Regions from separate parts of the Pseudoduganella sp. GW821-FHT12E03 genome, predicted to be linked through region 1. Evidence: predicted binding sites of a transcription regulator. Region 1 holds the regulator's gene; each other region holds the start of a gene.
The links. Region 1 encodes sigma-54, which starts transcription at its own class of promoters, with help from an activator protein. Its sites were predicted from a motif close to TGGCANGNAANCTGCTTT; they were not measured.
Positions count from the first base shown of each region.

Region 2: the regulator sigma-54 is predicted to act here: its motif matches at 4,359-4,376, upstream of AC1RRC_RS18535 (CmpA/NrtA family ABC transporter substrate-binding protein).
Region 3: the regulator sigma-54 is predicted to act here: its motif matches at 5,371-5,388, upstream of AC1RRC_RS03695 (EDSAP-1 family PEP-CTERM protein).

Region 1 covers NZ_JBXAQJ010000010.1:7,456-14,555, reverse strand. Annotated here, with positions in the region: gene AC1RRC_RS23870 (PTS sugar transporter subunit IIA) at 59-541, shown strand; gene hprK (HPr(Ser) kinase/phosphatase) at 575-1,510, shown strand; gene rapZ (RNase adapter RapZ) at 1,575-2,438, shown strand; gene AC1RRC_RS23855 (VOC family protein) at 2,455-2,829, opposite strand; gene AC1RRC_RS23850 (Lrp/AsnC family transcriptional regulator) at 2,919-3,380, opposite strand; gene AC1RRC_RS23845 (enoyl-CoA hydratase/isomerase family protein) at 3,391-4,488, opposite strand; gene hpf (ribosome hibernation-promoting factor, HPF/YfiA family) at 4,599-4,958, opposite strand; gene AC1RRC_RS23835 (RNA polymerase factor sigma-54) at 5,029-6,525, opposite strand; gene lptB (LPS export ABC transporter ATP-binding protein) at 6,531-7,100, opposite strand, start outside.
Region 2 covers NZ_JBXAQJ010000007.1:75,920-83,019, reverse strand. Annotated here, with positions in the region: gene tsaD (tRNA (adenosine(37)-N6)-threonylcarbamoyltransferase complex transferase subunit TsaD) at 125-1,165, shown strand; gene AC1RRC_RS18545 (ABC transporter ATP-binding protein) at 1,337-2,137, opposite strand; gene ntrB (nitrate ABC transporter permease) at 2,141-3,061, opposite strand; gene AC1RRC_RS18535 (CmpA/NrtA family ABC transporter substrate-binding protein) at 3,077-4,306, opposite strand; gene AC1RRC_RS18530 (LysR family transcriptional regulator) at 4,508-5,440, opposite strand; gene AC1RRC_RS18525 (LysR family transcriptional regulator) at 5,422-6,345, opposite strand; gene AC1RRC_RS18520 (oxidoreductase) at 6,459-7,100, shown strand, end outside.
Region 3 covers NZ_JBXAQJ010000001.1:947,230-954,329, reverse strand. Annotated here, with positions in the region: gene prsR (PEP-CTERM-box response regulator transcription factor) at 1-709, shown strand, start outside; gene AC1RRC_RS03710 (glycosyltransferase) at 801-1,943, opposite strand; gene AC1RRC_RS03705 (XrtA-associated tyrosine autokinase) at 1,974-2,678, opposite strand; gene AC1RRC_RS03700 (XrtA system polysaccharide chain length determinant) at 2,695-4,272, opposite strand; gene AC1RRC_RS03695 (EDSAP-1 family PEP-CTERM protein) at 4,406-5,320, opposite strand; gene AC1RRC_RS03690 (N-acyl amino acid synthase FeeM domain-containing protein) at 5,546-6,286, shown strand; gene AC1RRC_RS03685 (FAD-binding oxidoreductase) at 6,283-7,100, shown strand, end outside.

The DNA of each region.
Region 1 (7,100 bases):
AAGCCTATAATTCTGCTCGCAAGCCACCTTTGTGCGCCGCACCATTCCACGTCGCGTTATGAACAACCTGAGCAAAATCCTTTCACTCGAAAACGTTCAACTGGATTTAGAAGTATCCAGCAAGAAACGAGCTTTCGAGCAAGCCGGCCTGATCTTCGAAAACAATTGCGGCATCGCCCGCTCGACCGTCTCCGATAACCTGTTCGCGCGCGAGCGCCTCGGGTCGACCGGACTGGGTCATGGCGTGGCTGTGCCGCACGGGCGCATCAAAGGAATGAAGAGCTTGAAGTCGCCGCTGGCGGCGTTTGTCCGGCTGGCCGAGCCGATTCCATTTGAGTCGCCCGATGGCAAGCCGGTCAGCCTGCTGTTCTTCCTGCTGATTCCCGATCACGTGACGCAGCAGCACCTGGAAATCCTGTCGGAAATCGCGGAAATGTTTTCCGATGACGCCTTCCGTACGGCACTGGGCACCGACCCCGATCCGCAATCCGTATATACGCGTATCGTGAATTGGCAACCAACGTTGCAGGCAGCAGGTTAAACTGTCGGAGTTGCCATCTTGAATTAAACAACCATGCTGCAAACGCCACTGACGATCCAACGCCTGTATGACGACAATCGTGAAAGTTTGCAGCTGGGGTGGTTCGCCGGATTTCCCGGCGGCGAACGCCTGATTTCCGGCGACGTCGCCTCGGCCGCCGACCAGGTCGGCCACTTGAACACCATCCACCCGGGCCGCATCCAGGTTTTCGGGCACCAGGAAATCAATTACTACCAGCGCCTGAAATCCCTGACGCGCGCCCATGTGATTGGCGAACTGATTGCCGGCGGCCCGCCCGCGCTGATCATCGCACAGGGCCTGGAAACACCGCCGGACATCCTCGCGATCTGCGACGAAAAAAACATCCCCCTGTTTTCCACCCCGCTGCCGGCCGCGCAGGTGATCGACTTCCTGCGGGTCTACCTGTCGAAAAAACTGGCGCAACGCATCATCATGCATGGCGTGTTCATGGATGTGCTGGGGGTGGGCGTGCTGATCACGGGCGATTCCGGATTGGGCAAGTCCGAACTGGGCCTGGAGCTGATTTCCCGCAGCCACGGCTTGGTGGCGGACGATGCGGTGGAATTTGCCCGCATCGCGCCCAACATGATCGAGGGCCGCTGTCCCGCCCTGCTGCAAAACTTGCTGGAAGTCCGTGGGCTGGGCTTGCTGGACATTAAAGCCATCTTTGGTGAAACCGCCGTGCGCCGCAAGATGCGCCTGAAACTCATCGTGCACCTGGTGCGCCGTTCCGCGCTGGAAGAAGAAGTCGAGCGCCTGCCGTTCCAGTTCCCGACCGAAGATGTGCTGGGCCTGCCGATCCGCAAAGTCGTGATCCCGGTGGCGGCCGGCCGCAACATCGCGGTGCTGCTGGAAGCCGCGGTGCGCAATACCATTCTGCAACTGCGGGGCATCGACACCTTACAGGAATTCATGGAGCGCCAGCGCCAGGCGATGTCCGGCGATTAAACACGGCGGACTGCCCCGCATCGGTGATGCACTATCAGCAAGCATTGAGGTATTATCAATACCTATGCGAATCGTGCTTATTACCGGTATATCCGGCTCCGGAAAATCCGTCGCCCTGAACGTCCTCGAAGACACGGGCTACTACTGCGTCGATAACCTGCCGCCCGCCTTGCTGGCCCAACTGGTCACCCAGTTGACCGATGAAGGCGCCCAGGCGCTGGCGGTGGCGGTCGATGCACGCAGCTCCCAGTCGCTGGCCAGCCTGCCCGGCGTCGTCAGCGACCTGCGCGTACAGGGCCATGACGTGAAAATCATGTTCCTAACGGCGAATACCCACTCCCTGGTGGCCCGCTTCTCGGAAACGCGCCGCAGCCACCCGCTGTCGCATGAATTAAAGCCGGGCCACAACCCGGCCGCGCGCCGCACCCTGATCGAATGCATCCTGGAAGAACGGGAACGGCTGTCGGCCATCGAGCAGCTCGGACATGTGATTGATACGTCGGAATTGAGCGCCAATAAACTGCGCGCTTGGGTCAAAGACCTGGTGCAAAGCGAAAATGCGCCATTGACGGTGTTCTTTGAATCGTTCGCGTTCAAGCTGGGCGTGCCGCTCGACGCCGATTTTGTGTTTGACGTGCGCGCGATCCCGAATCCGTATTACGACCTCGCGCTGCGCCCCATGACGGGCCGCGATGCGCCCGTGATTGCGTTCCTCGATGCGCAGCCCAGCGCCGAGGAAATGTTCAAGGATATCCGCGACTTCATTACCAAGTGGCTGCCCTCATTCAAGGGCGACAACCGCAGCTACCTGACGGTGGCGATCGGCTGCACCGGCGGCCAGCACCGTTCCGTCTACATGGCGGAACGGCTGGCGCGCCACTTCCATCACAGCGAGCGCGTGGTGCTGCGCCACCGCGAACAATCCTGACCGCGCCTGCCTTGACTTAACGGCTCCAGTGCACCACCTCGATGCTGTGCGCATCGAGGTCCTGGATCATCATCCCGTAATACGCGTCGTTGATATCGGGCCGCAAGCCCGGCTCGCGCAGTTTGGTGGCGCCGCGCGCCAGCGCCGTGTCATAAAAGGCGCGCGCCGCCGCCTGCGAAGGCGCTGTAAATGCGATGTGGGTGCGGCTGCCCACCAGCGGCGCATCCGGCGCGGCAGGGTACAAGGCAAAGCTCCATTTGCCGTCTTCGCCATAAATGGCTTGTCCCGCATCACGGTGCTGCAAGGTATAACCCAAGGTCTCCAGGCAAGCGGTATAAAAATCGATGGAGCGGGCCAGGTCGCTGGCGCCGATGGATGCATGGTCAATCATGATGGTGTCCTCGTGGTGGTGGATGCGAGGCCTCATGATACGGATGCGCGGTGAGACATTTTTTCCAAATGCGGTGGCGCGGCGGGAAATTATTCCAAAGGCACCCTGGTCTCGAACTTCGCGCAATTCATCGCGAACAGGCTTTTATAGTTGCGGATATTGTTAGTTGACGTAAACAGCCGGCGCGTCAGTTCGTGATACGACTCCATCGAAGCGGCCGTCATCACCAGCATGAAGTCGAACTCGCCGGCCACTTCATAGCACGCCATCACGTCCGGCTCGCCCCGCATCAGCGCTTCAAACTGCTTCAACAGCGCCGTATTTTGCTGGTCCAGTTCGACCTGCACGAAAATCGTCAACGGCCGCCCGACCCGCACCCGGTCCACCAGCGCGACGTCCTTGAGCAGGATGCCGCTGGCGCGCAATTGCGCGATGCGGCGCTGGCAGGTGGCAACGGAGGCGTGCACTTGCTGCGCCAGTGTCCGCAACGGGACACTGGCGTCGTCCTGCAGGATGTTCAGGATCTGCGTATCGAGCCGGTCGAGCGTCATGCGCCTGCCATCATGCCAGGTGGCGCAGCGGATGCGCCCAGACAGGCCACGCCGGTTCAAAGAAGCGCTCCACCATGGCCGGCGTCACGTCGTCGAGCGAGGCGGGTGACCACTTCGGCGCGTTGTCCTTGTCGATCACCAGCGCGCGCACGCCTTCCAGTACTTCGCCGTGTTCGAAATTGCGGCGCACCACATTGCGCTCCATGCGCAGGCAATCGGCCACGCTCATTGATTCGCCGCGGTCCAGCAGCGCCAGGGTCACGCACATCATCAGGGGCGAGCGGCCCTGCATGAGCTTCAGGGTTTTCTGCGCAAATTCATCGCTGTCGCCGGCCAGGGAAGCCATCATCTCGGCCACGGTTTCCGGCGCAAAATGGCGTTCAATCGCATCGAACTGGGTTTCCATCACGGCCACGCCGGCCTGCGCGCGGAACGGCGCGGCAAAATCGGCAATCGCCTGCACCAGTTGCGCGCCCGGCGTCGCTGCCAGCAACGCCGCCAGCGCCGGCAATTGCGCCACTGGCACGAAGTGGTCGGCCAGGTCCGCGTACAGCGCGTCGGCCGCGCCCACCGTCACGCCCGTGACGCCGAGATAGCGTCCCAGCTGGCCCGGTGCATGCGACAGGAAATGACTGCCGCCGACATCCGGGAACAAGCCGATATTCACTTCCGGCATCGCCATTTTCGTGCGCTCCGTGACGATGCGCACGCCGCAGCCGGGTCCGCCCTGCGCAATGCCCATGCCGCCGCCCATCACCACGCCATCCATGATGGCGATATACGGTTTCGGGTAGTAATGGATCAGGTGGTTCAGCGCATATTCTTCCGTGAAAAAATCTTCCAGCAGCGCGCTGCCGCCCTGCGGTGTGGCTTTGCCGGCGTCATGGAAAAAGCGGATATCGCCGCCGGCGCACAGCGCTTTTTCACTGCTGCTGCGGATCACCACTGCCGCCACTTGCGGATCATCGCGCCAGGCCAGCAAGATGCCGGTCATGGCGCGCACCATGTCGAGCGACAGGGAATTCAATGCCTTCGGCCGGTCCAACGTGATAAACCCGGTTCCGTTGCTGATGTGGGTGAGGACATGTGTCACGACTGGTTCGCTCATGGCAGGCATCGCTGAATTGAAAGAAAGCTATTGTAGCGTCGCCATGGGAATAGTACAGGCGCAAAAAAGGGCGCCAACTGCGCCCTTTTCGTCCGAGTATCGGGGACCGCTTATGCGGTGGCGGCCGACTCGTCGTAATTATCCGGAAGGTGTTTGATCGCGGTGTGGTTATGCTCTTGTATCTTGCCTTTGTATTTCATAACCTGGCGATCCAGTTTATCGACCAGCGTATCGATGGCAGCGTACAAGTCTTGCGACAGGCTTTCCACGTACACGGTCTTGCCGGACATTCGCAGATTGATCTCGGCTTTTTGCCTTTTCTCTTTCTCGGTGAGGTTATCTACAGTCAGGATGACAGCAATATCAATTACTTGATCGAAATGACGTTTTACGCGTTCCAGTTTGTTCTGCACGTATTCGCGAATCGCGGGGGTCACTTCGAGATGATGTCCACTGATGGTGAGATTCATACACACTCCTAAAGATGAAGGTTCGTACGTATCACAGTTATGCTGTGGCGCGCAGGGGAACCCAGTAACACTACAGAGCTTTGCGCAGACTAACGGGCGGGATTTTCAATGCTTCGCGATATTTGGCAACAGTCCGTCGCGCAATTACCATGCCTTGTTCCCCCAGCATGTCCGCAATCTTACTGTCGGATAATGGATTTTTAGGGTCTTCTGCTCCTGTCAATTGCACGATCAGCGCCCGTATCGCCGTGGAGGACGCCTCTCCTCCTGCTTCTGTTGCGACGTGGCTGCCAAAGAAGTATTTCAACTCAAACATGCCATGGGGCGTGAGCATATATTTTTGAGTTGTTACACGAGAAATAGTGCTCTCGTGTAGACCCAGTGTATCAGCAATTTCACGCAACACAAGGGGCCGCATCGCTACCGCGCCGTGCGAGAAGAAATTCTTTTGCCGCTCAACGATGGCCTGGGCCACGCGCAAGATCGTGTCGAAGCGCTGGCGCATGTTTTTAATCAGCCACTTGGCTTCCTGCAACTGTGCGCCCATCGCGGATTCGCTCTTGCCCTGCTTCAACAAGTTCGCATACATCGCATTGACGCGCAGGCGCGGCATGACGTCGTTGTTCAGGGTCACTTGCCAGCCGTTGCGGGCTTTTTTCACAATCACGTCCGGCACCACGTAATCGGACACGTCCGATGCGAATTCCGCGCCCGGATGGGGATTGCACAGGCGAATCACCGCTTGCGCCTCGCGCAAGTCTTCATCGTCGCAATCGAGGGCTTTTTTCAGCTTGTTGAATTCGCGCTGGGCAAACCAGGTCAGGTGCTTGTCGACGATGACCAGCGCCATGCGGCGCGTCACCAGCGGCACATTCGGCATTTGCCTGATTTGCAATGCCAGGCATTCGGACGCGCTGCGCGCGCCCACGCCGGCCGGATCAAAACTTTGCAGCAAGGTCAGCGACGTGCGCAGCTCATCGAAGTCCACTTCCGCTTCTTCCGGCAGGCGGGCATGGATTTCTTCCAGCGACTCTTCGAGGTAACCGTTGTCGTCGAGCGCATCGATGATCAGTTCCATCAGGATGCGGTCGCGCTCTTCCGTCACCGTTACGCGCATTTGCTCCAGCAAATGTTCGCGCAGGGTGCAGTGGCTGGCTTCGATTTGCGGGCGGGAATCGTCGTCATCCGGACTCTTGGCCCGGCCGACATCGCTCCAGTCGCTGTCGCCGTCGGCCGCGCCGGCGTTGTCGCCCTCGCCGCCCTCGGCCCCGCCTTCATGCGGGGCGTCGCCATCGGCCGGCGCGGCGCCATCCGATGGCGGCTGCAAGGTGTCCGGCGTGGCTTCCGCGCCGTTTTGCACCGGCGCGCTGATGGCGCCATCGGCCAGCAGGCGCACCGAATGGTCGAGCGGATCGTCCAGGCGTTCCAGCAACGGGTTTTCGCCGAGGATTTGTTCCAGTTCCTGATGCAGCTCCAGGGTGGACAATTGCAGCAGGCGGATCGACTGCTGCAGCTGAGGAGTCAGCGCAAGGTGCTGCGAAGTGCGAAGTTGCAGTGACTGTTTCATGGTTCCTACATACGGAAATGTTCACCCAGGTAGACGCGGCGCACGGATTCGTCGGCGATGATGTCGTCCGGACGGCCCGAGGCTAGCACGGCGCCCTGGTTGATGATGTACGCGCGGTCGCAGATACCCAGCGTCTCGCGCACATTGTGGTCAGTGATCAGCACACCGATACCGCGCTCCTTGAGGAAACGGACAATGCGCTGGATCTCGATGACGGCAATCGGGTCGACGCCGGCAAAAGGTTCATCGAGCAGCACGAAGCGCGGATTGGTGGCCAGGGCGCGTGCGATTTCCACGCGGCGGCGCTCGCCGCCAGACAGGGACAGCGCCGCGTTTTCACGCAATTTCTCGATTTGCAGGTCCGCCAGCAGCCGGTTCAGCCGCTCGTCGATGTCTGCCTTCGCCAGCGGTTTGCCGTTGACCTTTTGGATCTCCAGCACCGCGCGGATATTTTCTTCCACCGTCAGCTTGCGGAATACCGACGCTTCCTGCGGCAGGTAGGACAGGCCCAGCGCCGCCCGCTGGTGGATCGGCATCGACGACACATCCCTGCCGGCAATCTCGATACTGCCCGC
Region 2 (7,100 bases), on a different contig from region 1:
CGTAGGGCGGTTTCTCGCCAGCGAAGCTGTGCGGAAACCGCCCTACATGCCTTCCGTTCGCCATAGGGGATCGCTGCGGCATCCATTACAATGGCGGATTCCCCTATACTTTCCAGCACTCCCCATGATCGTTCTCGGCGTTGAATCCTCCTGTGACGAAACCGGCCTGGCCCTGTATGACACAGAGCGCGGCCTGCTGTCGCATGCCCTGTATTCGCAGGTGGCCATGCACGAGGAATATGGCGGCGTGGTGCCGGAACTGGCGTCACGCGACCATATCCGCCGCGCCATCCCGCTGCTGCAACAGGTGCTGGAACAGTCCGGCGTGGCCAAGCACGACATCGACGCCATCGCCTACACGCAAGGCCCCGGCCTGGCCGGTGCGCTGCTGGTCGGCTCCTCCATCGCCTGCAGCCTGGGCCTGGCGCTGGACAAGCCGGTGCTGGGCGTGCACCACCTGGAAGGCCATTTGCTGTCGCCGCTGCTGGCGTCCAAACCGCCGGAATTCCCGTTCATCGCGCTGCTGGTGTCCGGTGGTCACACGCAGCTGATGCGCGTCGACGGCGTCGGCCAGTACACCCTGCTGGGTGAAACGCTGGACGATGCGGCCGGTGAAGCGTTCGACAAATCCGCCAAGCTGCTGGGCCTCGGTTATCCGGGCGGCCCCGCGATTTCGCGCCTGGCCGATTTCGGCGATCCGCTGGCCTATAAACTGCCGCGCCCGATGATGCACTCCAAGGATTTCAACTTCAGCTTTTCCGGGTTGAAGACCGCCGTGCTGACGGTGGTGAAGAACCATCCCGCGCACGGGATTGCCAATATCTGCGAACAGGACAAGGCCAATATCGCGCGCGGCTTTGTCGATGCGATCGTCGAAGTGCTGACAGCCAAGTGCGTGTCTGCATTGAAGCATACCGGCTTGAAGCGCCTGGTGATTGCCGGCGGCGTCGGCGCCAACGCGCAACTGCGCGCGTCGCTGAACGCGGCGGCCGCCAAGAAGCGTTTCCAGGTGTATTACCCGGAACTGGAATTCTGCACCGACAACGGCGCCATGATCGCCTTCGCCGGCGCCATGCGCCTGCAAATCAACCCGGATGCGGCCAAGAAGGATTACTCGTTCAACGTGCGGCCGCGCTGGCCGCTCGATGAGTTGCGGGTGATCTGACGGCCCGCCGGCCGCCAACCTGCCTCCGGCCTTAAATGCGTAGGGCGGTTTTGCGTCAGCAAAGCCGCCATGCAGGCAGGCCGGCACGACATGCGCTGGTGGCCGTGCACGCGTGGCGGCTTTGCCTTCGGCAAAACCGCCCTACGGAGTTTGCGCATCCGGCTTCGATCCTTACGCGGCCTTGGCCGGCCGCCCCTGGCGGTGATACAGGAATTCCAGCACCCGCGTGCGGTACTCGATGTACAGCGGATCCTGCGCCAGCGCGAGACGGTCGCGCGGACGCGGCAGTCGCACGTGCACGATGTCGCCAATGGTGGCGGCCGGGCCGTTGGTCATCATGACGATGCGGTCCGACAGCAACACCGCTTCATCCACATCGTGCGTCACCATCACCACGGTCGCCCCGGTGGCCGCCACGATGCGCAGCAACTCATCCTGCAAATGGGCCCGGGTCAGCGCATCGAGCGCGCCGAACGGTTCATCCATCAACAGCACTTTCGGCTCCATCGACAGCGCCCGCGCAATCCCCACCCGCTGCTTCATGCCGCCGGAGATTTCATGCGGCCGTTTATTGGCCGCGTGCGACAAGCCCACCAGCTCCAGCGCCGCCGTGGTGCGCTCCTGCAGTTTCGCCGTGCTTTCCTTGGCGCCAAACACCCTCTCCACCGCCAGGTAAATGTTTTCATGGCAGGTCAGCCACGGCAGCAGCGAATGGTTCTGGAATACCACGGCGCGCTCCGGCGCCGGTCCCGCGATTTCACGGCCATTGCAAATCAGGACGCCGCCGGTGGCGCGCGTCAGTCCCGCGATCAGGTTCAGCAAAGTGGACTTGCCGCAGCCCGAGTGGCCGATCAGGGTAATGAACTCGCCCTGCTCCACCTTCAGGTTGACATCGGACAGCGCGTGGAAGCGCCCCGCCTTGGTATTGAACACCATGTCCGCATGGCTGATATCGATGAAATTCGTGCTCATGGCTCAAGCCTCCTCATACGTGAACGCCTTCGCCAGCGACACCAGCGCCAGTTCCAGCAGCAAGCCCACCACGCCGATCACCGCGATGGCAATCAGGATGTGCGGCACATTCAGGTTGTTCCATTCATCCCAGACCCAGAAACCGATCCCCACGCCGCCGGTCAGCATTTCCGCCGCCACGATCACCAGCCAGGCGGTGCCGATAGCCAGGCGCACCCCGGTCAGCATGTACGGCAGCACCGACGGCAACAGGATCTTCGTGAAAATCTTCCATTCGGACAGCGACAGCACCCGCGCCACGTTCATGTAATCCTGCGGCACGCGCTGCACGCCGACCGCCGTGTTGATGATCATTGGCCAGATCGAGCAGATAAAGATCGACCAGATCGCGGCGGGGTTGGCGGCCTTGAACACCAGCAGGCCGATCGGCAGCCATGCCAGCGGCGACACGGGTTTCAGCAGGCTGATGATGGGACCGAACATGCCGTACATGAATTTAAAGCGGCCGATAATGAAGCCCAGCGGTATGCCAACCGCCGCCGCCAGGCCGAAGCCGATGGCCACCCGCTGCAGCGACGCCAGCACGTTCCAGCCGATGCCCTGGTCGTTCGGTCCTTTGCGGTAAAACGGGTCCGAGAACAGGTGCACCGCTTCATGCCAGGTTTCCAGCGGTGTCGGGAAACCGCTGTTTTTTGCCGCCAGGATTTGCCACACCAGCACCAGCAGCGCCAGGCCCGCCAGCGGCGGCAGGAATTTCAACACCAGCGCGTGCAGGTGCATGCTGCCTGACGCCAGCGAGACGCCCTTGGCGGCAATGCGTTCGCTGCGGGCGGGCCGCTCGAGCGGCGCGGCGGCGGCAGGCGCCATCTCTGCAACAGGTGCGGCGACCGGTACGGCGGCGACGGTTTTCAACACTGCATTCATCATGTTCTCCCGGGGTCAGGCTTTGATCTTGAACGACTCGGCAAACGCTTTCGGGTTCTTGCCATCGAAGGTGGCGCCATCGAGCATCTTGATGGTGCGCATATTGGTTTTCGGCAGCGACACCTTGGCCATGCCAGCCGCATCCTTGTAGACATCGATCTGGTTGATTTGCGTGGCGACCGCCAGGTAATCCGGTTCGCTCTTCAGCAAACCCCAGCGTTTTTGCTGCGTCAGGAACCACATCCCGTCCGACAGGAACGGATAGTTGACCAGGCCGTCGTTGAAGAAGCGCATCGGGTTCGGGTCATCCCAGGTCTTGCCCAGGCCATTCTGGTAGCGGCCCAGGATGCGCTGGTTGATCACATCGACCGTGGTGTTGACGTACGATTTATCGGCAATGGTTTCCGCCATTTTGAGTTTGTTCGACAGCGACGCATCGATCCAGCGGCCCGCATCGAGCACCGCCGCCACCAGGGCGCGCGCCGTGTTCGGATACTTCTTGACCCATTCGGCGCTGGTGCCCAGCACTTTTTCCGGGTGGTCGCGCCAGATATCCTGGGTGGTGGTGGCGGTAATGCCGACGCCATCGACAATCGCGCGGTGATTCCATGGTTCGCCGACGCAATAGCCATCCATATTCCCGATGCGCATATTGGCCACCATTTGCGGCGGCGGCACCGTGATGACCTTGGCGTCCTTCATCGGATTGATGCCGTGCGTGGCGAGCCAGTAATACAGCCACATGGCGTGGGTACCGGTCGGGAAGGTCTGGGCAAACGTGTATTCGCGCGGCTCCGCTTTCATCAGCTTGGCCAGCGACGCGCCATCGACCGCGCCCTTGTCCGCCAGCTTTTTCGACAGGGTGATGGCCTGGCCGTTATGGTTCAGGTTCATCAGCACCGCCATGTCTTTCTTCGGACCGCCCGCGCCCAGGTGCACGCCATAGACCAGGCCATACAGCACGTGCGCGGCATCGAGTTCGCCATTGACCAGCTTGTCGCGCACGCCGGGCCACGAAGCCTCCTTGCTGAGCACGATCTTAATTCCATACTTCTTGTCGAATCCCAGCACCGACGCCATGATGACGGAAGCGCAATCGGTCAGTGGAATGAAGCCGACTTTGACTTCTTCCTTTTCCGGCTTGTCCGAGCCGGCGGCCCACACACCTTGCGTGGACAGTCCGGAGATTGCCGTGGCGGCGCCGGCCTTGAGCAGGGTACGGCGGGTGAGTTTGTAGTTGTCCATCCTGTAGGGTCCCCGTAGCGAATGACAGGCGGCTGCCTGCCCTGCCTGATGCTTTGCAAGTGGCGTGCCAGCGGCAAAAATCGGGCAAACATGGGGCAAACGTGGGAAAAACAGTGGCTTCGGGCCGTGCATTCGGCACATGCGCGGCACCGTCTTTGTGCGACGCACCAACTTTAGCGCACTGTTTTCAGGCAGTGCTATTTAACGGGGCGTGGCGCCGAATAGAGTGTGTTCGGACTGCAGGAACGCATCGGCGCGCAAGCGCGCCACCATCAAATCCACGAAGCTGCGGATGCGCGCGGAGCCTTGCCGGCTGTCGCGGTGCACGATATGGATCGGCACCGGCGCCGTCGCGTACTCTTCCAGCACCAGTTGCAAGTCCCCGGCCGCCAGCGCGGCCGCCGCCTGGTACGACAGCAGGCGGGCGATGCCCAGGCCCAGCTTGGCGGCGTCGATCACGGCATCATTGGAATTGACTTGCAGGCGCGGCGCCATGCGCATGGTGCGCACGGCGCCGTCCTGCAGGAAGCGCCAGTCCGGTCCCACGTTGGAACCGTTCGCGCCGATGATGGTATGCGCCGCCAGTTCCTGCGGCGTGCGCGGCGCGCCATGCCGGGCCAGGTAGGCGGGCGACGCCACAAAGACGCGCCGCACCTGGCCCACCGGCGCCGCGCGCATGGTCGAATCCGGCAAGTCGCCGATGCGCACCGCCACGTCGATGCCCTCTTCCACCAGGTTCACCACCCGGTCGACAAACAGCGCCGACACTTCCATTTGCGGGTAGCGCTGCAAATAGTCGACGATGCCCGGCGTCACGTACAGGCGGCCGAACAGCATCGGCGCCGTTACCGACAAATGGCCGCGCGGCGCGGCGCCGCTGCCGGCCGCCGCGTCATCGGCTTCATCGAGTTCGGCCACGATGCGGCGCGCATCGTCCAGGTAGCGCCGTCCCGCTTCCGTGACGCGCACGTGACGGGTGGTGCGCTCCAGCAGGCGCACGCCGAGCCGCTCCTCGAGCTTTGTCACCGCGCGCGTCACGGCCGGGGGCGACATGCCGAGCCGGCGCGCGCCGGCGGCAAAGCTTTGTTCTTCGGCGACGGCGATATACACGGTGATCAGGTGGAGCCGGTCCATGGGCCTCCCGCAAACTGTGCGGGCGCATGCTCGACCGCGTAATCAATGAATTCCCGTACCCGCTGCGGCATCTGGGTGCGCTGCTGGTAATACATATACACGCCGCCATACGACGCCGTGGTGTGCGGCAGCAGGTGCCGCAGGCGGCCGGCGCGGAGGTCGTCCGCCACCATGTACCAGCCCAGTTGCCCGATCGCCATGCCGGCCAGCACGGCGGCCACTTCCGCTTCGGCGGTATTGAAGCTGGCCACCGAGGGGATATCGCGGTACACCGTGGCGCCATCGACGCGGAATTCCCATGGCACCATGCGTCCGGTATTCGGCTGGCGGAACCCCGTGCAGCGGTGCTCGCGCAGCGCGTCGATGCCATCCGGGGCGCCATGCAGTTCTATATAGCGGGGCGCCGCGCACACCACCAGCCACAAATCGCCAATCCGGCGCGATACCAGGTTGCGTTCAGGCGGATTGCCGGCCCGGAAGCCGACATCAATGCGCGCTTCCACCAGGTCGGTGAACTGGTCTTCCAGCACCAGGTCAAAGCGCACGCCCGGATAACGTTCCTGGAAATCACGGATCAGCGGCACCACGACGTGCTGGCCAAACGAGGTCGGCGCCGCGATGCGGATCACGCCATCCATGTCGCGCCGGCTGTTTTGCACGGTGTCGAGGGCTTCGTCGAGCAGGCGCATGCCGGGATTGGCCAGTTCGAACAGGCGCTCCCCCTCTTCGGTCAGGGTCAGGCTGCGCGTGGTGCGGTGAAACAGGCGCACGCCCAGGTGGTCTTCCAGCTGGCGCACCGCCTTGCTGACGGCTTGCGGCGACAAGCCCGCTTCCTGCGCCGCCTGGCTGAAGCTGCCGGCGCGCACCACGCCAATGAACAGGGTCAGGACCCGGGATTTATCCATGTATTTACAACCAAAGGTTGATAATCAAACGCCTTTACCATATCTAGTGTAGCAGGTTGGCGCGCCCTACACTGCTCTCCATCAACCACCCGATGTATCCCAAGGAGACTGACATGAGCAAAGTATGGTTTATCACCGGCGCCTCCCGTGGCTTTGGCCTGCTGATTGCAAAAGACGCGCTGGCGCGCGGCGACCAGGTGGTCGCCACCGCCCGCAACCCGGACACCGTGACCGCGGCGCTGGGCCAGCATGAAAACCTGCTGGCGCTGCGCCTGGACGTGACGCAGGAAGCGCCCGCCATCCTGGCCGCCCACGCGGCGATCGAGCGCTTCGGCCGCATTGACGTGCTGGTCAATAATGCCGGTTATGGGCTGCTGGCGTCCGTGGAAGAAGCCACCGATGCGGAAATCCGCGCCCAGTACGACACCAATGTATTCGGCCTGCTGAACGTGACACGCGCCGTGCTGCCCCATATGCGCGCCCGCCGTGCCGGCCACATCATCAATATTTCATCGGTGGGCGGCTATCAATCCTACGCCGGCTGGGGCATCTACACCTCGACCAAGTTTGCCGTGGAAGCCTTGTCGGAATCGCTGGCGATGGAACTGGCGCCACTGGGCATCCACGCCACCACGGTGGAACCCGGTTTCTTCCGCACCGATTTCCTCGATGCCTCATCCATGAAAAACGCGGCGCGGCCGATCGCGGAATACGAGGCGACCGTGGGAGCCATGCGCACCCTGATGGCCGGGGTC
Region 3 (7,100 bases), on a different contig from region 1:
CGAATTATTCGGCCATGAAAAAGGCGCGTTTACCGGCGCCGCCCGCCAAATGCAGGGCAAGATCGAACTGGCCCACGGCGGCACTTTCTTTCTCGACGAAATCGGCGATATGGCGGTGGCGCTGCAGGGCAAATTGCTGCGCTTCCTGCAGGAACGGGTGATTGAGCGGGTCGGCGGGCGGCATGAAATCCCGGTCGACGTGCGGGTGGTCTGCGCCACCCACCACAATTTGCAGGCGCAAGTCGCGCAGGGCGCGTTCCGCGAAGATTTGTATTACCGCCTCAGTGAAATCGTGCTGGCGATCCCGCCGCTGCGCGATCGCTGCGGCGATGCGCTGTTGCTGGCGCACCATGTGAAAAACCGCTGCTGCGCGAGTGCCCGGCGCCATTTGCAATTCCATCCGCAAGCGCTGGCCGCCATCGAAGCGCACCCGTGGCCCGGTAATGTGCGGGAACTGGAAAATTGCATCCGGCGCGCCGTCATCATGGCCGAAGGACCGGTGATCCTGCTGGAAGACCTGGGTTTGCCGGAAGCTGGCACCGAGGTGGACGACAATATCAATTTGCGCCAGGCGCGCGATGCGGCCGAATACCGCGTGATGGTCAAGGCCCTGGGCCGGGTGGACGGCAATATCCTGCGTGCGGCGGAATTGCTGGGCGTTAGCCGGCCCACGCTGTACGACTTGATGAGCCATCACGGCATACGGTGAACATCATGGCCGGCATCGTGCGATGCCGGCCGGGGGATGGGCGCTTGTTTCGCCAGGCTGGCCCATCGGCTGGTTTTTAGGCCGGGCCCGGCTATTTAAGCCGTGCCCAGTGTTCCCATGTGGCAGGTTCCGGGCGCGGTATCAGGCTGTCATACAGCTGCGTGTAGTGCTGCGCCACGGTTGCCAGGCTGTGATGGCTTAACACCTGGCGCCTGCCGCGCAAACCATGGCGCCGCGCCAGTCCCGCGACCCTGGCGTAATCGGCCAGGGAATCGGCCAGCATGGCGGCGTCGCCGTGCGGTACCAGCGCACCGCTCCAGCCGGTTTGCACCAGCCGGCTGTGCGCGCCGCCCTGGCAGGCGACCACCGGCAAGCCGCTGGCCATCGCCTGCAGCAGGTGCAGGCCCGAATCCGGCGCGCACTCCGGGGCCGCATAGACATCCATGATACGCATCAGGCGGGCGAGGTCGTCGCGCTGGCCGGGCAGCCAGGCCAGGTGACTGGCGCCGGCCGCCGCCAGCAAATCTTTACAGACCGCGCGTTCGGGACCGTCGCCGATGATCAGCAGCCGCAACGGCACGGCCGTGCCATGGTCCGCCAGCAACTGCAGGAATGCCTGCACCAGCCGCACATGCCCATGGGCGCGATCCATCGGCCCGGCGCTGCCGATCACACATGCGCCGTCGCACAGGAATCCGGCCGGGCCCAATGCGGCCGCTGGACTCAGCCGGGGGTGGAATTGCGCGCAATCGACCGCCAGATGGGCAAGCGGCGGCATGGCCGGCGACAGCAGCTTGCGCAGCCAGCTGCGCAAGCCGTGGCGGGATGGCGCGTGTCCGCTGGCGCTGGCGCCATGCAAGCGGACCGGGACACCGGCCGCCGCTGCCAGCCATTGCAGCGCTGTGCTGCGGGTATGGATCAGTGCCGGACGCAAATGACGCAAGCGCTGGAACAGCCAGACCAGCCGGGCGCCGCTGTCCGGCGCCATGTCACGGCTTGAGGCGGGCACCTGCACGACTTGGGCCACGTGGCCGCTATGGCGCAACTCCCACATCGCCCCATGGCGCCAGCCGATGATGAGATGGCGGTAGCGCCCGGGCGGCATTTGATGCAGCAGGCATAGCAGGCTTTCATCGGCGCCGCTGTCGAGCGTATCGGTGATATGGACAACCAGGGGGACGCAGGCTGAGTCCGCCTGACGGGCAAGTGGCGTGGTGGTGGTGGGCATTGCCATCGCATCTGCTCCTTGCGGTTACGGTAGGAGTTACCGCGTGCGGGAAGCCGGCAGTGCCGGCTTGACACGGGCCTTGTTATAAACCAGGTGGATATGCGGACAGGGCTCGAGGTGGCGCAGCGCTTCGGCCAGCGCCGCATGGGTGGTGGTTTCGGCATCGACGACCAGCACCACCTGGCCCATTTGCGCCGCCAGCACACTGGCTTGCGTCGTCACCAGCAAGGGCGCGGTGTCGAAGAGGATGATGCGGTCCGCATAGCGCGAGGCCAGTTCGGCCAGTAACCGTTCCATGTCGCGGCTGGCCAGCAGCTCGGCGGCATGGTGGTGGGTCTTGCCAGCGGGAAGGACGCTCAAGGTCGGCAGGCTCGATCGGACAATCACGTCGGCGGCGTTGAGCGTGTCATCCATCAACAGTTCCATCATGCCCGGCCCATCCGGTATGCCCAGCATGGCCGGCAGTGAAGGCGAGGCCATGTGGGCATCGACCAGCAAGACGGTGGTATCCCGTTCCATGGCCATGCTCAGCGCGAGGTTCAGTGCGCAAAAGCTCTTTCCCTCGCCATGCGCGGCACTGGTGACGGCAATCAGGTTGCACCGGGCGCCATCGCCATCCCGCAGCTTCCTGAGCAAGGGACGTTTGATGATCCTGAATTCTTCCGCCACCACGGCATGGACCGGCACGGTCGGAACCGTGGCGTTGGCCGGGGCCGGGCGGGGGAAGTTGCCGATGCGCATGATAAGTACCTTCCGGTCAGCGCGCGGGCCATCCAGTGACGCCCGCCATACCATTGCTGGCGACGGTGTACGCCATCAACGCGCCATAGGACAGCAACAAGCCACCGAGCAACGCCGCAAATCCGGCCCGGCTGCGCTGGCGCATTTGCAGCTGGGCGGGTGTCCAGTGCATGGCGATCATGCCGATCACCTGCAGGTGGCTGAAATTGCGTAATTCACGCAAGCTGTCGAAATTCGGCCGGCTGCGGCTGGCCGCCAGCGCGGCAAGCAGGCCGGCGGCCAGCGCCAGCGCCAGCACGCCACTGTTGAGCAGGAGGCGATTCGGGCTGACCGGGCGCGCCGGCAGGGTGGGTGGGTCGATAATGCGGAAGTTCATCATTTCTTGCGTTGAACTGAGGTTGCCGGATAATTTGGCCGCTTCGCGCTTGCTGATGAGCTTTTCGTAGTTTTCCTTGTTGATCTGGTAGTCGCGGTTCAATTGCGCCAGTTGCGATTCCAGTTCCGGGACAGCCTTGCTCTGGCCTTCCAGGCGCGTGTGGCGCACGGTCAGTTCCCGGACACGGGCCCGCAAGGCGGCGGCCTTCGCATCCGCGTCCGTCAGCGCCACCTTGATTTGCTGCAGCATGGGACTGTAGCGGCGGCCCGGATCGTCGGTGGGCGGCGGTTCCAGTGCGTGGTCCGCCCTGCGCTGTTCCAGTTGCGCCAGCAGGCGGCGCGCGGCAATGACATCGGGATGCTGTTCGGTGTACTGCAACTGCAGTGCGTCGAGCGTCTTGTAGATCGCGGCAATGCGCACCTCAAGTTCGGCTTCATCGATGGCCGGCGGCCCTCCGGCGGGCCGTGCCACGGGCGCTGCCGCATGCAACGCCATGGCCGGCACTTGCTGGCGGATCGCATCGCGCGCCTGTTCCGCTTCCAGCAATTCCAGGCGCGCGGTATTGAGGGCATCGGCCGATTGTTGTACTTGCGCGCCATAGTCCTGGCCTGGGCGCGGCAACAGCGCGTTATGCCGCAGTTTGAAGTCTTTGACGGACTCCTCGGCCGCCTGCAATTTGGCTTCGTAGGTGCTGATCTGCTCATCGATGAATTGCACGGCTTTTTCCGATTCCCCTTTTTTTCCCCTGAAACTTCCTTCCACGAAGATCGCCAGCAGCGACTGGACGACATCGCGCACCAGGCGCGGATCGCGGTCGATGTAGGTGATGGTGTATATGTCGTAACTGCCGGTCCCCGCGATGCGGATGCGGCTCAACAATTCTTCCATCCGGATTTCATGATCGCGCGCCGTGGTCTGCCGCACGTCCAGGTCCACCATGCGCATGACGCGCTCGATGTTGGGACGGCTGAGCAACGTGCGGCTCATGATCGCCACTTGCTGTTCGACGTTGGGAACACTGGTCATGCCGGACAACAATGGTTTCAAGATGCCTTGCGTGTCGACAAACACGCGGGCCGAGGTTTGGTAAGCATTCGGGAGCATGGCGACGCCGGTCCAGCCGGCCAGGGCGCAAAGCCAAGCAACCGCGGTGGTGAGCCAGCGGTACTTCCAGACACAGTGGGCGGCGGTCTGCAGTTGCTGTATTAACTCTTCCATAAATCGTCCCAGCAAGATGGGCAGCGCCCGTGGCGGCCTGTGGATCGATTATAGGAAGGGCGCCGTGCCGCCCGGCCCGAGTTTCCACGGGGATTGAGCGGCATCAAGGCAACTCCAGGGGGGAACGCAGCGCTCAGCCGCGGCGCCGGCGGCCCAGGAATCCCATGCCCAGCAAGCCCGTTGCCAGCAATGCCAACGAGGCGGGTTCAGGTACGGCCTGCAGGGTGTTGGCCAGTGAGTTGTGGTTGATGGTGATCTGGTATTCATTGCCGGCCATCAGCATGCCGGTGGTGGCGGAAAACGCGCTGGCGCCCGGGGCATAGATCAGGTCGGCCGGCGCCGCGTGGGTGGCGCTGCGGATACTGCCGGCGTTCAGCGCATTCGGCGCATAGGCCAGTTCAGTGGCGCCGGTGGTGACGTTGAGAATATTGATCGACCAGGACAGCCGGGCATTGGCGTTGGAGACCGGACCCGAGCCGGGCGTGACCAGCGCCCGCGTGTAGGGATTGCCCATGAATGAGACGGTCATGGTGTCGGACGTCCCCATCACAAAGCGGAAGGTGGTCGAGGTGCCGACGTCGGAATTGCCGGACGCCACCGCATTGACCGCGGTGGATGCGTCAGCCCGCGTCGAGGCGTGGGCGCCGGCCGGCGTGGCGCCGATCATGATGGATGAGCCGGTCAGTTTTTGGTCCGCGTGGCCATAGGTGCTGATGATGGGGGGCAGACCGGCAATCGGCGTAAAGGTGTCGGCCGCGATCGGCATGCAGGCGCCCAGGCATTGCTGAGCGACGTTGGGCGGCACGGCGGCCAGGATGGAACGGGAGTCGGCGGCGTTGGCGAATACGCCGTTCAATTGCGCGGTGGCGTGGGCGTCATTGGTGCCGGCCAGATTGGCAAAATTGCCGACAGCGTAATCGGCGCCGGATGCATGCAGCAATTTGAAATCCGTGATGTCCAGGATGGCGGAAGCAAAGGTCGAGGCGCTGGCAGGACCGGCCACGGCGAGGGCGGCGGCCGCCGCCAGCAAGAGTTTCGTGGTTTTCATGGTGTGCTGTTCCTTTCATGGTTGGCCGCATGGCTTGCGGTTATCCCTGTACAGCAGCATCCGTGCCTGCGTTGAAAAGGCCTGTAAAACAGTGGCTTGGCGCTGCGCTGCGCGGCGGGTGCGGTGGATTGTGAAGAAAGGCGACACTGCCGCGCCTATCGTGCCGGCGGCGGGAACTTTTTTGCCGGAGGCCGGTCCAAGTGCCCAAAACCAAAGGGAGGTACTGTGGACAACGACACGATTATTTCTTTTGAAGACAGCCCCGGCATGCGCGAGATGGTCATCGGCGAGGCCGCCCACGACCCGGCGGAAGACCATGAAATCGACCGCCAGGTATTTCATTTGCGCCTGGCGAATTCACGCCGGGAACGGGAGGCGGCCAGTGTGTTGCTGAAAAAAATGTATGGCTGGCGCGGCTATGACGTGGATCCGCACGCGGTGCATGGCCCCAACCGCATTACGCTGTACGCGGAAGCCGGCGGCGCGACGGTGGGCACCATGTCGCTGTGCCTGGATGATCCGGTGCTGGGATTGCCCGCCGACGAAAATTTCCGGCACGAACTGGACCACTTGCGTGGCCAGGGCCGGCGGCTGTGTGAACCATCGCGGCTGGCGATCGACAAGGGCGCGTCGCGGCGCGTCTTTGCCGGCCTGATCCACATCTCTTACCTGTATGCGCGCCACATCCACGGCCATACGGATTATGTGATCGAAGTCAATCCGCGCCACGTGATGTTTTACCGCCGCATGCTGGGCTTCAGCCCTTGCGGCACGCAGCGCAACTGTTCACGGGTGGGGGCGCCTGCCGTGCTGTTGCGGCTGGACCTGGACCATATGGGCGATCAAATCCAGCGTTATGGCGGCCTGATGGAAAAGCATGGCGATGAACGTTCCTTTTATCCGTATTTCTTCCCGGCCAGCGACGAGGCGGGAATCACCGCGCGGCTGATGCGGGGGCAGGGATGAGTACGGCTGCCGGCCGGTTGGCGGAGGCGCTGGCGCAGTGGCGCGCGCTGCTGGGTGAGACGCAAGTGCGATCGGATTCCGCCACCCTGGACGCGTACGCCAGCAGCACCGCATCGTGGCCAGCGCGGCCGGCCGCGGTGGTGCTGCCGCAAAGCCGCGCCCAGGTGGTGGACACGGTCCGCATCGCCACAAGGCACCGCACCGCGCTGTATCCGGTCAGTACCGGCCGCAACTGGGGATATGGCGATGCGTGCGCGGTGTTGCCCGGCCAGGTGATCGTCGATTTATCCGGCATGCGCCGCATTCTCGAAGCCAATGCGGAACTGGGCTATGTGGTGATCGAACCCGGTGTCACCCAGGGCCAGTTGTCGCAGTTCCTTGCCGCGCAAGGCTTGCCGTACTGGCTCGATTGCACCGGGGCCGGCCCCGATACCAGCCTGGTGGGCAATATCCTGGAGCGCGGTTTCGGCCACTCGCCGTATGGCAACCGGGTGCAGCAAGTGTGCGGCATGGAAGTGGTGCTGGCGGACGGCGACATTGCCGCGACCGGCTACACGCATTACCCGCATGCGCGCGCCGCCCGTGCATTCCCGTATGGGCTGGGGCCGTGGATTGACGGCTTGTTCACCCAGTCCGGGCTGGGCATTGTCACCAGTCTTGGTTTGTGGCTGATGCCGCAGTCCGCGGCGCTGGCGCACTTCCTGTGCAGTGTGCCGCGCCATGACGGGGCGGCGGTGGTGGTCGATGCGCTGCGCCCGCTGCGCATGGATGGCACGCTGCGTTCGGTGATCCATATTGGCAATGACTTGCGGGT